4 regions of the Neobacillus sp. PS2-9 genome follow, and region 1 is predicted to be linked to each of the others. Evidence: predicted binding sites of a transcription regulator. Region 1 holds the regulator's gene; each other region holds the start of a gene.
The links. The regulator Rex, encoded in region 1, represses fermentation and respiration genes when NADH is low (regulators of the CRP and FNR family bind a similar motif). The targets are predictions, from matches to a motif close to TTGTGAAATATTTCACAA.
Positions count from the first base shown of each region.

Region 2: the regulator Rex is predicted to act here: its motif matches at 1,621-1,638, upstream of RCG25_RS22530 (DoxX family membrane protein).
Region 3: the regulator Rex is predicted to act here: its motif matches at 2,248-2,265, upstream of RCG25_RS08195 (L-lactate dehydrogenase).
Region 4: the regulator Rex is predicted to act here: its motif matches at 2,133-2,150, upstream of RCG25_RS21100 (DoxX family membrane protein).

Region 1 covers NZ_CP133269.1:4,961,886-4,965,337, reverse strand. Annotated here, with positions in the region: gene RCG25_RS24745 (ABC-F family ATP-binding cassette domain-containing protein) at 1-589, opposite strand, end outside; gene moaC (cyclic pyranopterin monophosphate synthase MoaC) at 758-1,255, shown strand; gene RCG25_RS24735 (redox-sensing transcriptional repressor Rex) at 1,290-1,943, shown strand; gene RCG25_RS24730 (YhbD family protein) at 2,073-2,696, shown strand; gene RCG25_RS24725 (polymer-forming cytoskeletal protein) at 2,709-3,428, shown strand; gene RCG25_RS24720 (cytoplasmic protein) at 3,444-3,452, shown strand, end outside.
Region 2 covers NZ_CP133269.1:4,505,994-4,509,445, forward strand. Annotated here, with positions in the region: gene RCG25_RS22515 (exonuclease domain-containing protein) at 1-120, opposite strand, end outside; gene RCG25_RS22520 (TetR/AcrR family transcriptional regulator) at 187-759, opposite strand; gene RCG25_RS22525 (MBL fold metallo-hydrolase) at 773-1,480, opposite strand; gene RCG25_RS22530 (DoxX family membrane protein) at 1,718-2,227, shown strand; gene RCG25_RS22535 (PDR/VanB family oxidoreductase) at 2,486-3,436, opposite strand; gene RCG25_RS22540 (hypothetical protein) at 3,451-3,452, opposite strand, start outside.
Region 3 covers NZ_CP133269.1:1,660,467-1,663,918, forward strand. Annotated here, with positions in the region: gene RCG25_RS08175 (hypothetical protein) at 1-535, shown strand, start outside; gene rpmG (50S ribosomal protein L33) at 611-760, shown strand; gene RCG25_RS08185 (5-formyltetrahydrofolate cyclo-ligase) at 823-1,389, shown strand; gene RCG25_RS08190 (DUF92 domain-containing protein) at 1,386-2,174, shown strand; gene RCG25_RS08195 (L-lactate dehydrogenase) at 2,336-3,289, shown strand; gene RCG25_RS08200 (hypothetical protein) at 3,390-3,452, shown strand, end outside.
Region 4 covers NZ_CP133269.1:4,198,538-4,201,989, forward strand. Annotated here, with positions in the region: gene RCG25_RS21085 (TIGR01777 family oxidoreductase) at 7-912, shown strand; gene RCG25_RS21090 (YfhE family protein) at 1,034-1,168, shown strand; gene RCG25_RS21095 (YfhD family protein) at 1,304-1,489, shown strand; gene RCG25_RS21100 (DoxX family membrane protein) at 1,616-2,110, opposite strand; gene RCG25_RS21105 (homoserine dehydrogenase) at 2,878-3,452, opposite strand, start outside.

The DNA of each region.
Region 1 (3,452 bases):
TATCCAGATGGTTGGTAGGCTCGTCCAATATTAAAATATCAGGTTTTGTTAGCAGTAATTTCCCCAAAGCAAGGCGGGTTTTTTGACCACCGCTTAAACTAGCAATCATGAGAGAATGATCCTGGAAATTTAAACCGTGTAGAACCGAGCGAATGTCAGCTTCAAACTGGTATCCGCCCTGTTCCTTGAATTGTACCTGGAGGGTATCATATTCTTTCAGCACCCGTTCGTACTTGCTTGGGTCTTCAAACACAGAAGGCTCGGCCATTTGCTCTTCCAGTTTGCGGAGCGATTTTTCCATGATTTGAAGGGGTTCAAATACGGTTAACATTTCGTCCCAAATGGTCAATTTGGATTCTAATCCTGTGTTTTGAGCTAAGTACCCAATGGTTACTTCTTTTGGTTTGATGATTTCGCCGCCATCATGAGACAAATGTCCGGCAATAATCTTTAATAAGGTCGATTTTCCGGCACCATTACGGCCAACTAGGGCCACACGGTCTCTCGTTTGTAATTCTAGCTTTATATTCGATAAAATAAGGTCAGCACCATAATATTTTTGTAATTGATTTACTTGCAATAAAATCATTTTATTCACCTCTATTACTTAGGACTAGTGTACCGTATAAGCGGAATGACAGCAATAACTCGGACTCTTCTAGGTGCTGTTCTTTTAAAAAATCTAGTGATTCGTTCAAAGTTTCACACACATAAAAGGAAAAATAGTGTATTATTTTTTGGTAGGAGGATTTTTTATATGGCCGAATTTACGCATTTTAATGAAGAAGGCAGAGCAAAGATGGTAGATGTCAGCGATAAGCCTGAGACAGCACGTACTGCTCTTGCTCATTCTAGCATAACTGTAAGTAAAGAGATTTTTTACAAAATAACCCATCATGAGATGAAGAAGGGCGATGTACTAGCTGTTGCCCAAGTTGCAGCCGTGATGGCGGCAAAAAAAACATGGGATATTATTCCTATGTGTCATCCCATCCCACTGACAGGTGTGAATATTTCTTTTGCATGGGAAGAGGAGCAAACAGGGAACTTTCAATTACATATTGAGGCAGCGGTGAAAACAAAGGGGAATACAGGTGTGGAAATGGAAGCGCTCACAGCTGCATCTACTTGTGCTTTAACCGTTTATGATATGTGCAAGGCAGTCGATAAAGGGATGGTTATTGGGCCAACCTATTTAGTGGAAAAAACAGGCGGTAAAAACGGTGATTTTAGAAGAAATGAACAGGTTAAATAAGAGTTAAAAAACCATTCATGGGGTGTGGGAGAATATGAGTAACGAAACGATGAAAATACCACAGGCGACAGCGAAACGGCTGCCCCTCTATTATCGATTTTTAAAGAACCTGCATACTTCCGGCAAACAAAGAGTTTCATCTGCAGAGTTAAGTGAAGCGGTAAAGGTAGACTCGGCAACGATTCGCCGTGACTTTTCCTATTTTGGGGCATTAGGTAAGAAGGGGTATGGCTATAATGTTAATTATTTGTTAACCTTTTTCCGGAAAACGCTGGATCAGGATGAATTAACAAAGGTTGCGTTAATTGGGGTCGGTAATTTGGGGACTGCCTTTTTAAATTATAACTTTTTAAAAAATAACAACACGAAGATCGAGGTCGCGTTTGATGTCGATCCGGAAAAAATGGGTACAACGATTCGCGAAGTTCCAGTTCATCATATGGATGATTTGGAGAAGGTATTAGAAAATAGTGATATTCAGGTGGCTATTTTAACGGTGCCAGCTCCTGTTGCGCAAATGATAACGGACCGACTGGTAAAAGCGGAAGTTAAAGGGATTCTAAACTTTACGCCTGCTCGGTTAAATGTACCAGGGTCGATTCGGGTTCACCATATTGACCTGGCAGTGGAACTGCAATCATTGGTTTACTTTTTAAAGCACTATCCAACAGTGGATGTAGAGGAATAGAACATGATAATAAGGCCTCTTACGATGATTCAATCGTAGGAGGTGTTTTTATTGCAAAAATTTGTAAGTTATAACTTTACACGCGTAACAGTGTTATGTTACATTGATAAATAGAAAGGGGTTTTTATCATGAGTGAGGAGTTAATCTCAAAAAAAGACCTATTAGAATTTGCGAGAATTTCCTATGGACAGTTATATAGATGGAAGCGAAAGGACCTTATTCCAGAAGAATGGTTCATACGTAAATCAACCTTTACTGGGCAGGAGACCTTTTTTCCAAAAGAGAAGATCCTAGAAAGAATCAATAAAATCCAAACAATGAAAGAAAATTTATCACTAGATGAACTGGCAGACATGTTTTCACCAAATATTTCTGACTTGCAGCTAGGAAAAGACGAGCTAGTAAAACGTAACATTGTTTCATCTGCTGTTATGAATTTTTACCTTGAGAATGAAAAAGGAAGCCCTACGTTTACGATTACTAGGATGCTTGAAGTATATGTGCTTGAGAAGCTTCTGCAATCTGGTGAGATTAATCAAGATGAAGGAAAGATGCTGCTTCAGGTGTTAAAGGAGCATGCTGCTTTAATCAAACAAAAAAGCTGTGAATTAGTCATAACAAGGAAACTTGGGGTGTCATCGTGTCTCTTGCTCATTAACGCAGAAGCGATGCATATGGATTTGGGGACGAAAATGGTTGTGCAGCTCTCACTGATGTCGTGTATGGAAGAGATCAAAGCAAAATTATTATAAAGGAGAATATACATGGATATGAAGGAAAGAGGAGACTTAGTCATCAATGGTTTCGGTGCTTCAAATGGTGGGGCGTTCCGCCAGGTCATATTGAATGGATTCGGAACGGTTAACAGTGATGTTGATTGCGTGGAGTTTGAAAGTAATGGCTTCGGGACCGTGGATGGGAATGTGACAAGTGAACAGACGAAAATAAACGGTAAAGCAAAGGTCAAGGGAACGATTGAATCCCAGCAACTATCGATAGATGGAACGGCAAAGATTGGCGAAAATCTATATGTGAAAAAATTAAAGGTTTCCGGCAAGGCGTCTGTTGGTGGAAAAGTCAAAAGTGAGGAAATCAAAATTAATGGGGTGTTAAGGGTAGAAGGAGATTGTGAGGCAGAGATTTTTAAAGCAGATTCTCAATTTGCTATAGGCGGGTTATTAAATGCCGAACAAATTACGATTCAACTTCATGGCCCATGTAAGGCAAAAGAAATCGGCGGTGAAACCATTTTGGTGAAACATAGAGGTTCCTTTTTCGAAAGTCTCATTAAACCGTTGTTTTCCACTCAGCTCGAAGTGGAATTCATTGAAGGAGACAAAATTGAACTAGAGAATACCATTGCCAAGGTGGTACGGGGGAATCAGGTAAAGATTGGCCGGAATTGCCAAATTGGTGTCGTAGAGTACCGGGAAGATTTTTCACAACATAAAAATGCTGTCGTCAAAGAAAGTATCAAAGTGTAATAGGGGGGTAGGAAAATGGAGAAA
Region 2 (3,452 bases), 460 kb from region 1:
CGTTCGATAAGAAAACAGCTTCAAGGCTAATTCAATAACCTCATCCTTGGTAGGACCTAAACCTGTTGTTTCAACGTCCACAAGCAACCCAAGCTTTTCTAAACTATGCAAAATGATCATCCTTTTTCCATTCTAATGTTAATCCTATTATAACAGAGGATACTGGGCTGTCCTATCACTATCCATTTAGGAACCTTTTTCCATTCCGGCAAGAAATGCTTGAATAATCATTAACAAGCTTTCATCCAAATCCAAAGAAAGTTTAAATCCACCTTTTTGCTCTAGGGAAGAAAAACCATGTAAAATACTGCGCAATCCTCTTACGGCATGCAAAGCCCGATCTTCCTCTAAACGATAGGCACTTAATACCCTTACTGAAAGCTCCACTATTTTTGCTCCTGCTTGCTGCACCTCCACATCTTCTGGATCAGGTGCGAGTAGGGTTGCCTCATAAACGCCAGGGTGCATCCGCGCAAAATTTACATATGCCTGGCTCATGGCTAGTACCGCTTCGGTGCCTGACACCCCAATCGCCGCATGAGCCATTTCCGCATACAGCCGGTCAATGCCATAAATGGCTAATTGCTTCCTAAGGCCCGGTAAACCCTCAAAGTGATTATATAAGGAAGGAGGGCGGATATTTAGCTTTTTAGCCAGGTTTGCAAGTGTAACCTCTTGCATTCCCTGTTGATCCGCCAGCTTCCCTGCTGCTTCAAGTATCGTTGTTAAGTCCAGTGCTACTTTTGGTCTTGGTGACATCGTATCTGCTCTCCTATCCGATCTTCTGCTCTAAATGTTGAATGGCCCGTTCCATAACTGGTACAGGATTTTCTACCATTTCTCCGTGCCCAACTGCAAGAAGAGTTGGTTCGTAACTCACTAATTTCTTTGCACTGGCAAGTGCCGTCCGCTTACTCCATGTACCAAAGGCAGGGAATGGGAACAATGGTTTTATATCTCCTGCCACTGCCACTCCACCTCTTGTTTGGAAAGCATCCCCTGCAATTACTGCCTTAGTCCGTAAGTCTAAAAAAGATAAAGATCCCGGTGTATGGCCTGGAGTTTCGATTGCTGTAAGTGACCCAATCAGGTCCCCTTCCTTCAATAATACATTTGCTCTTGTCTTCAACTTCTTTGGAACTCCACCTTTTATCGGTGTGGCTTCTTCGTGTGAATCAAGCGTGCGGTCGCCATTCATTAATCGATGATCGCGTATGGAGATATAAACCGGTACCTCAGCCAGCCTTTCTTTAATTGCATCCAATGCTCCGACATGGTCCTCATGTGCATGCGTCAATATAATCTTTGTAATGGGTTTCCCGATTTTCTCAGCAGCCTGAAGAATCCCCTTTGCACAGAAACCAAGTGCCGCATCAATCAACGTTAATCCTTCCTCTTCCTCCACTAAATAGCAATTGACTGGAAAAAAATTGGCCATAAACGTAACTTGATACAGGTATCCGTTTTTAATAATTCTCATTTCGCCATCCCCTTTTAACTAATATCATTAGTTTTATTTTAACTAATATTATTAGTTTTATCAATAGGTTTTTCATTTTTTTGGAAAAAATATTTCATCTATAAAGTTGTTAAAAAAGTGTTCAAAACTTTATTACAAATATGTGAAAGACTGAACAAATTACCCTTAATTCGAAACAAATATGATATATTAACAATGTACTTAATATATAAAACTTATTAACAAGGAGTGTTTCACATGCTAGTAAATTGGTTAAGAGAAAACAAAGTTGCTGCAGGAATTTTGACAGTTCTTCGCTTATATATCGGTTACTCTTGGATAACAGCTGGTTTCCACAAGTTAGCCGACGGTTTTGATGCTTCTGGTTATTTAAAGGGAGCGATTGCTAATCCGGTAAAAGGACCAGATGGCGCTTTGGTTTATGGATGGTATGTGGACTTCTTAAAACATTTTGCTCTTCCAAACGTTGATATCTTTAATACAATTGTTCCACTCGGTGAATTTTTAATAGGTCTTGGACTTCTTCTTGGATGCTTAACAACTGCTGCTATGTTCTTTGGTCTTGTGATGAATTTCTCTTTCTTCTTAGCTGGAACTGTATCTCATATTCCAACAGACCTTTTCATTGGAGCGATCATCTTATTTTCTGGTTACAATGCAGGCCGCATCGGTCTTGACCGCTGGGTAATTCCATTTATTCGCAAAACTGTTTTTAAAGGTAATAAAACTGTTAAAGCAACGGTTTAACAAATTATATTTCTAAATACACAAAAAGGACACTATGAACGAAAGTGTCCTTTTTGTGTATTTCCATTTAGGCTTTGTTAAAATTGCCTGTTGATTTCCGCTCCAGGCACTTCGCTTTCCGTGGGTGTTTCGGCGAGCCTCCTCGGCGCTTGCGCCTGCGGGGTCTCCCCTGAACCATACTCCCACAGGAGTCTTCGTGCCTTCCGCTCCAATCAACAGGGTGTAAAAATCTACACTCTTCTTTTACACAGTCTTCATTTAAAAATCTATCACTAATTTTCCTGATTTAGCTCTTGATACACAGGTCAATATCACATTTTGGGCACTCTTTTGTTCTTCACTTAAAAAAGAATCATAATGATCGACTATACCATCAAAAACTTTCAATTCGCAGGTTCCGCAGCGTCCCACCCGACAAGAAAAGGGTGCTTGAATTCCTGCTTCTAACAAGGCATCCAAAAATGTCTGGTCTTTTTCAACATGAATCACTTCTCCACGAGTGAGTTGAGCTTGAAAGGATGCGGCATTCTTAGGTCGGGGTGGTGCAAACCGTTCATGATGGATGCTCGACCTCGGATAATCAAATCGAACCGCTGCTTCTGTTAAGTCTGTCATAAATGAATCCGGCCCACAGAAATAGACATGTGTTCCAATTCGATGCTCCAAAAGTGTGGTTTCCTGCAGTCGCTTCGCCTCATTTCCTTTTGAAAAATAAAAATGAGATTGATGTGGGAAATTAGCCTGTAAAAAATCATAAAAGGCGCAAAGCTCTTTTGATCTTGCTGCATAGTGCAGTTCAAACGAAGACCCTTGATCCTTTAGCTCCAGCATCATAGAAATAAAGGGCGTTACACCAATTCCTGCTGCATAAAACACATGATGCTTTGCCTTAAAGCTTAATGGAAAATGGTTCCTAGGATAACTGACCCTAACCGTATCCCCTACTTTTACCTCGTGATGCCAATAAAGTGAGCCTCCAGTGGAGGTTTCACTTAAGCGGATGGCAATCTGATAGCTGTCCATTGTATCTGGATGATTTGTTAACGAATAATTTCTTTCCTTTCCATCGATATATGTAGTTATATGTGAACCTGCACTAAAGGCTGGTAACGAAGTCTCTTCCACTGGGGCCAGTGTAAAACGTTTCACCTGTGGGGTTTCTTGAATGATGGATTTCACATAGACAGGAATTGTTTTTTCTTTAAGCATAACAGCCTCTTCTTTC
Region 3 (3,452 bases), 1.9 Mb from region 1:
TCTATGGGTAAATGGGAAGTACTATTGGCTACAGGACTGTACGGAAAAGGTCATTTATGATGAAGAGATGACTATCAGAGTAAAACAGGAACAAGTACATTCTAAAATTCGAATGTCCAGTATTTACGTAAGTAATCACGGCAATCAGGAGAAAGCGATTAAAGTGCTAGCAATGCACCATTTTTCAAATGTTGGAAAAGATAATTTAACCTTTGTTTCTCCCTTAGATAATCGCATTTTTCATCATACTAATAAACAGGTTTATTTAGTTAATGCTCATTACCAAAGGATAGGATTAACAGAATATACGGCTATGCCTCTTTGGAATGTCTATACAGACCAAATTTGGAGCTCACTTTCAACCGGGACTTTGAAATACCAGCCATTGGCTAATGGTCCTGCAGCAAGTGTGTTTGCTTTAAAAATGGCAATTAAACCACATGAAACAGGCAAAATGATGACTTGGAGTATTAATGGATCGAACAAAAATGAATTAATTGCAATGGAAGATGCTCTAATAAAAAATATACACTAGCATTTCCTTTTGAAAAATGATATTATAGAAAAGTCGTATGAACGAACTAGCTTAATCGTTTGGAGGGAAATTGACATGCGTGTAAATATTACGTTAGCTTGCACTGAGTGTGGAGACCGTAACTATATTTCAACAAAAAATAAACGTAACAACCCAGACCGCCTTGAGCTTAAGAAATATTGCCCAAGAGAAAAGCGTACAACAGCACACCGTGAAACAAAATAAGCAGTAGGGCTTCCTGCTGCTTTTTTTGTTGTCCAAAAGTTATGTATGGAGGTTTCAATCCAATGAATGATAAACATTCACTACGCAAAATAATAAAAGATTCTCTCTCAGAACTGACAAGACCTCTCTATGAAGATTACTCCTATAAAATAGCAACTCGGTTGTTTGATGATCATGACTGGAAACAAGCAAATGTCATTGGAATCACCATATCAAAGCGTCCTGAAGTTGATACATATCAAATTATTCGTAAAGCATGGGAACAAGGTAAACAAGTGGTAGTACCAAAGTGTAACCCAAAGGAAAAGAAATTAGTATTTCGAACGTTAAAGGAATTTTCCCAGCTTGAGTCCGTGTTTTATGGTCTATATGAACCAATTGAAGACCAAACTGCTAAGGTCGAAGCAGATGATATCGATCTTTTAATTGTACCAGGCCTTGCATATACGAAGACAGGATTTCGTGTAGGATTCGGCGGTGGATATTATGATCGGTATTTAACCGCTTATTCAGGGAAAACACTCTCACTTGCCTTTAAAGATCAAATAGTTGAGCAATTCCAAGTTGAAACGTATGATTTACCTGTATCAAAAATTATTACAAATGTTGAGGTTATTTATACAAAATGATCGAAGTTTTAATGGTTTTTATGGGTATTCTATTGACAGGACTAGCAGGCTATTCACTTAAATCGTTGACCGTATCAGGTGCCCTTGCAGCTATAATAACTGGGCTTGCTGTATATTTGGGTTTTGGAATAAACGGATTGGTCCTTCTTGGTGTCTTCTTTGCTTCTTCAAGCCTATGGTCTAAATATAAGAGCTCCGCAAAGAATAGTATTGAAGAAAAATTGGCAAAAGGTGCAACAAGGGATTGGCGGCAAGTGTTTGCTAATGGAGGAGCAGCTGGATTTTTTAGTATTGTTCATTACTATCATCCTGATTTTATTTGGTTAATAGGATTTGTTGTTTGTCTCGCAAGTGCAAATTCAGATACATGGGCTTCTGAAATTGGTAGCCTTAGCCGTAAGCACCCTATATACATACGTACATTTAAGCGGATTGAGAAGGGGACCTCAGGTGCAATAAGTATGTTAGGCAGCACAGCAGCACTAGCTGGCTCGCTTCTTATTTCTATCTTTAGTTATTGGCTTTTTACGATAAGTTTTAGATTAGCTGTTCTCATTTTTTTATTTGGATATATAGGTAATGTTATTGATACGATTATAGGGGCTTTTTACCAGCAGGTATATGTTTGTAAAAAATGTGGGATAGAAACTGAGAAAAAAGAACATTGTCAAATAGTAACAACTAGAATAAAGGGTTTTCCATTAGTAGATAATGATATGGTAAATTTTCTTTCAGGCGTCCTTTCTGCAATTTTAGCAATTTTAGTCATTCAATTAACAAGTTAATAAACAAAAAACCACTTGTAACAAAATTGACTAATAGATAACGGTTTCATGAAGATTTTATAGTAATGAAAGATTGTGAAATAGTGTACAATCTAATTGTAGGTAAGATATAAATGAGATTTGATGAACCCACCTTAAACTACCTATTGGAGGAATGAGCCATGTTAAATCGAGTGAATAGAGTAGCATTAATTGGTACAGGATTTGTTGGTTCTAGCTATGCATTTGCATTATTAAATCAAGGTATAACTGAGGAACTTGTCTTAATTGACTTAAATAAAGAAAAAGCAGAAGGAGATGCAATGGACTTAAATCATGGACTTCCATTCGCTCCATCTCGTACAAAAATTTGGTATGGAGATTACAAGGATTGTGGGGACGCAGATCTTGTTGTCATTACAGCAGGGGCCAACCAAAAACCAGGAGAAACACGACTTGACTTAGTTGAAAAGAACACTAAAATATTTAAAGGCATTGTTGAACAAATTATGGCGAGTGGTTTTGATGGAATATTTGTAGTTGCTACAAACCCAGTTGATATTCTAACCTATGCGGTCTGGAAATTCTCAGGACTTCCAAAAGAACGCGTCATTGGCTCAGGGACAATCCTTGATACAGCAAGATTCCGATTCTTACTGGGCGACTACTTCGATGTAGATACCCGAAATGTTCACGCCTATATTATTGGTGAACATGGTGATACTGAACTTCCTGTTTGGAGCCATGCTGATATAGCTGGTACTTCTATTTCTGAATGGACAAAAAATAAAGCCGGATTCATTCAAGATGATTTAAATCAACTCTTCCTAAATGTTCGTGATGCGGCCTATCATATCATCGAAAGAAAGGGTGCCACGTATTATGGAATTGCCATGGGCTTAGTTCGATTGACCAAGGCAATCTTACGAAACGAAAACTCTGTTCTTACAGTATCCGCATACCTCGATGGAGAATATGGACAAAATGATATTTATATTGGGGTTCCTGCCGTTGTGAATCGAAACGGGATAAGAGAAGTCGTTGAGCTCGATTTAAGTGAGGATGAAAAAGAAAAGTTTACAAACTCAGTTAATGTTCTAAAGAATACAATGGAACCTGTATTTAAGAATATATAGTAAGACAATGAGAGGCTGACTGCAAAAGGTCAGTCTTTATTTTATGATTTTTGGATAATATGCAAACCATTATCACAAAATAACAACAGGAGGGATGAGAATGTCACGTATGTTAACATCCATTTTGATGATTGGCTCAATTGGATATTTTGCCTATCGATAT
Region 4 (3,452 bases), 760 kb from region 1:
ATCTACATGAAAATTGCAATTGCAGGTGGAACAGGCTTTGTTGGGAAGGCACTTGTCAATGAACTAAGTAAATATAATCACGAAATAGTCATTTTAACTCGCCGAGCAAGGAAGTCTAGCGAGAAGGCAAACGTTCGATATACGCAGTGGTTAACTGATAATGCGAACCCTGTTATGGACCTCCAAGATACGGATATCTTTATTAACCTCGCAGGTGAGTCGATTAACAGCGGGCGCTGGACCGAAGAGAGAAAAAGTAAAATTTTATCTAGTCGAATGGAAGCAGTTGATGCAGTCCTGGACATAATAAACCAATTAGACCGGAAACCGCAGGCGCTTATTAACGCCAGTGCGATTGGTATTTACGGAACATCAGAAACAGAAGTTTTTACTGAAAATAACGAAAAACTAGGCACGGATTTTTTAGCAGAAACAGTTGTAAAGTGGGAACAAGAGGCGAGCAAGGCGGTTTTATTAGGAATTAGAACGGTCTTATGCAGATTTGGTATCATTCTTGAAAAGGATGCTGGAGCTCTTCCTAAGATGCTGATGCCTTATAAGTGGTTTATAGGAGGCAATATTGGAAGTGGCAAACAGTGGATGTCATGGATTCATCTTGAGGATGTAGTGAAAGGTATTATTTTTGCCATTGAAAATAAACAAATTCAAGGCCCTGTAAATTTCACTGCTCCACATCCTGTGATGATGAGCGATTTTGGCAAAACACTTGCTCAAGTATTGCATCGACCGCACTGGCTTCCTGTACCTAGCTTTGCCCTTCGTTTACTCCTTGGTGAAATGAGCACCTTAGTGGTAGATGGGCAAAAGGTTTTACCGAATAAACTTTTAGATCATGGATTCCAATTTCAGTACCCTACTTTAGAAAAAGCATTAAAAAATATATTTTCCTAAAAAAAGTATCATTCCTCTCTCAAAAGGTAAAAATGGAAATAAGTACATATTTAGTGCTTCATTTTTACCACTTAGCTTGATGACAATTAACAAACAAAAAATGTTGAAAGGAATGAGCAAAATGGCGGGAAAAAAGAAAAAAGATTTAGGTAGAGGTAAATATACCTTAACAAGTACACAAGAGGTTTTATACCAGCGTGATTTTAAGATGGCTGACCGTGCCGCCGGCTATCATGACAGCAAAACTAAGCTGTAAGTGACGGAATTCCATACGTATACAAAAAATTAATTTAAAGTTTTTCCATTAATGAGCCCCTTTCAAATTGTAAAAGCTATTAGGGAGTGAGAGATATCTTTCTCCCTCTAGCTGAAATTGAAAGGGGTTTTAGTAATGGGTCGAATGCATAATGGAGGTTCTCACAAAAATAATAAAGCATCACTTCCACAAACACCGAAAAATATGAAAACAGATGGAAACGATGTAGAATACTCACAAGAATTTGCGGATCATGCAGATCTTGAAGCACAAGCCCGTGCTAATGCCGCTAACCAGCGTGTGAAGAATAAGAAAAGATAAGCATAAAAAAGAGAAGCAGGCTTTGCCCTGCTTCTTAAAGTATATAAAAGGGGGAAATAAATGGTATATCAGCGAGCTCTAATGAGAGGCTTCAGCGTGCTAAGCTGTTAGAACTCGGTATTACTGTTAATTAGTGTTTACATTTTTTACAGGTGCCTTTTTGAAATAGCCTTTGATAAACGGAACTGTGTATCGGTCAAGACCGAAGAGGTAAGCTCCAGTTCCTACGAATAGAAGGATCATTGCTGCTGTATAAAGAATTGGGTTCGTGCTTGTTGTGCCTGCTAGCATGAAATTTAAGTTCATAAATGCACCTGCGATTAATGCTGGAAGAGTGGCTAATCCAACAACTAATCCTAAACCAACAAGTAATTCTCCCCAAGGAATTAATACGTTAAAGATTTGAACATTTGGAATGGCAAATTGTTGTAAGAAATCTGCGTACCATGCCTGCACTGCTGGATGATCACCCGTTGCATTTGCGAGTGCACCTTTTAAAAATCCGCCAGCGTCAAATCCACCGGTTAATTTATGATAACCTGCTTCAATCCATTGTAATCCAAGCCAAACTCTTAGAACTGTCCAAACAACGGCTGCTTGAGGGGTTTTATACCATCTCATCACAATCATCTCCTATTAATATTTGTGAATATTTTCACAATAAAGTGTAATGATAAGTTCTTTCCCCTTTCGATGAGGGGTGTTCAGCTAGCTGTGTCGTATAGGGAAGTTAGTTTGTGCTTTTTGGTTTGTGAATTGTTTCACTATCTTCTCTACACTTATAATATACTCTCCTGTTTTTTAAATGACAACGGCTTTCACAGTTTCTTAACATATTAATGTTAGAAAATTGAATAGAATGTGAACTTAATAAGTTGTTAATATTAGAAACCGATTTGTACATTCTTGTGGATAATTATTCTGATTTTTGTGGATATTGTGAATAAATCTGTGGAATACATTTAAACCGGGACTTTCGGTGTGGACAATGCAGTGGATAAACACGGAATATCCGTGACTATTGAATTAAATTTCTACATCTTGTTCAAATAAAAAAAGTAGATTTAGAAGTTTGCTACTTCTACTTTTCCCTTCTTCTCTCTGATAAAAGTAGATCTAGGACCTCGCTGCTTCTACCTTTTCCTTCTTTTATCTATAAAAAGTAGACCTAGAGGTTTGCTACTTCTACCTTTTCCTTCTTCTCTCTGAAAAAAGTAGATCTAGGACCTCGCTACTTCTACTTTTTCCTTCTTTTCTCTGATAAAAGTAGATCTAGGACCTCGCTACTTCTACTTTTTCCTTCTTCTCTCTGAAAAAAGTAGATCTAGGACCTGGCTTTCTTAAAATGAAAAAAAGAGCCGTATAGCTCTTTCATTGTTTGTAGATTCTTATAAAGCCTTAAGCGCATTTATCTGTTTCACCTTCTCGTATTCTCCAATAATCGGAAAATAGATAAGATTATTTTGTTTGGCCAGAAGAGCAATTTCTCTATCTGTCGCTTTGATTACAAACGTTTCCTCCGCCACTTCTTCAATCCAAATAATGGAAGGAGTCACCTGTTTATGCTTCACTCCATGCACCAGCCATGTTTTCTTCTTGTCACTCTTACTAAACCCCGTTACCACTTCTTGAGAACGTGTAACATTGCGTTTTCCCGGAGGATTTTGACACACATAGACTAAATCCTCAATGACAGCACTCGCCGTAGGAAACATTCCAGCTCCCGGCCCCTGAAGCGTAATTTCACCTACAATATCCGATTGGACATTTACTGCGTTCTGAACGCCTTCTACATGGTAAAATGGATGCTCTTTTCCCACTAGCGCTGGTTTGACCGTTGCTTTTATTTGACCGCCCAGCCTTGTTATACTCGCAATATGTTTAAACCTTAGCCCTGCAATTTCGGCTGCTTCAATCAATTCACTGGTTATGGATGTAATCCCCTCACGTTCAACATCCTGCC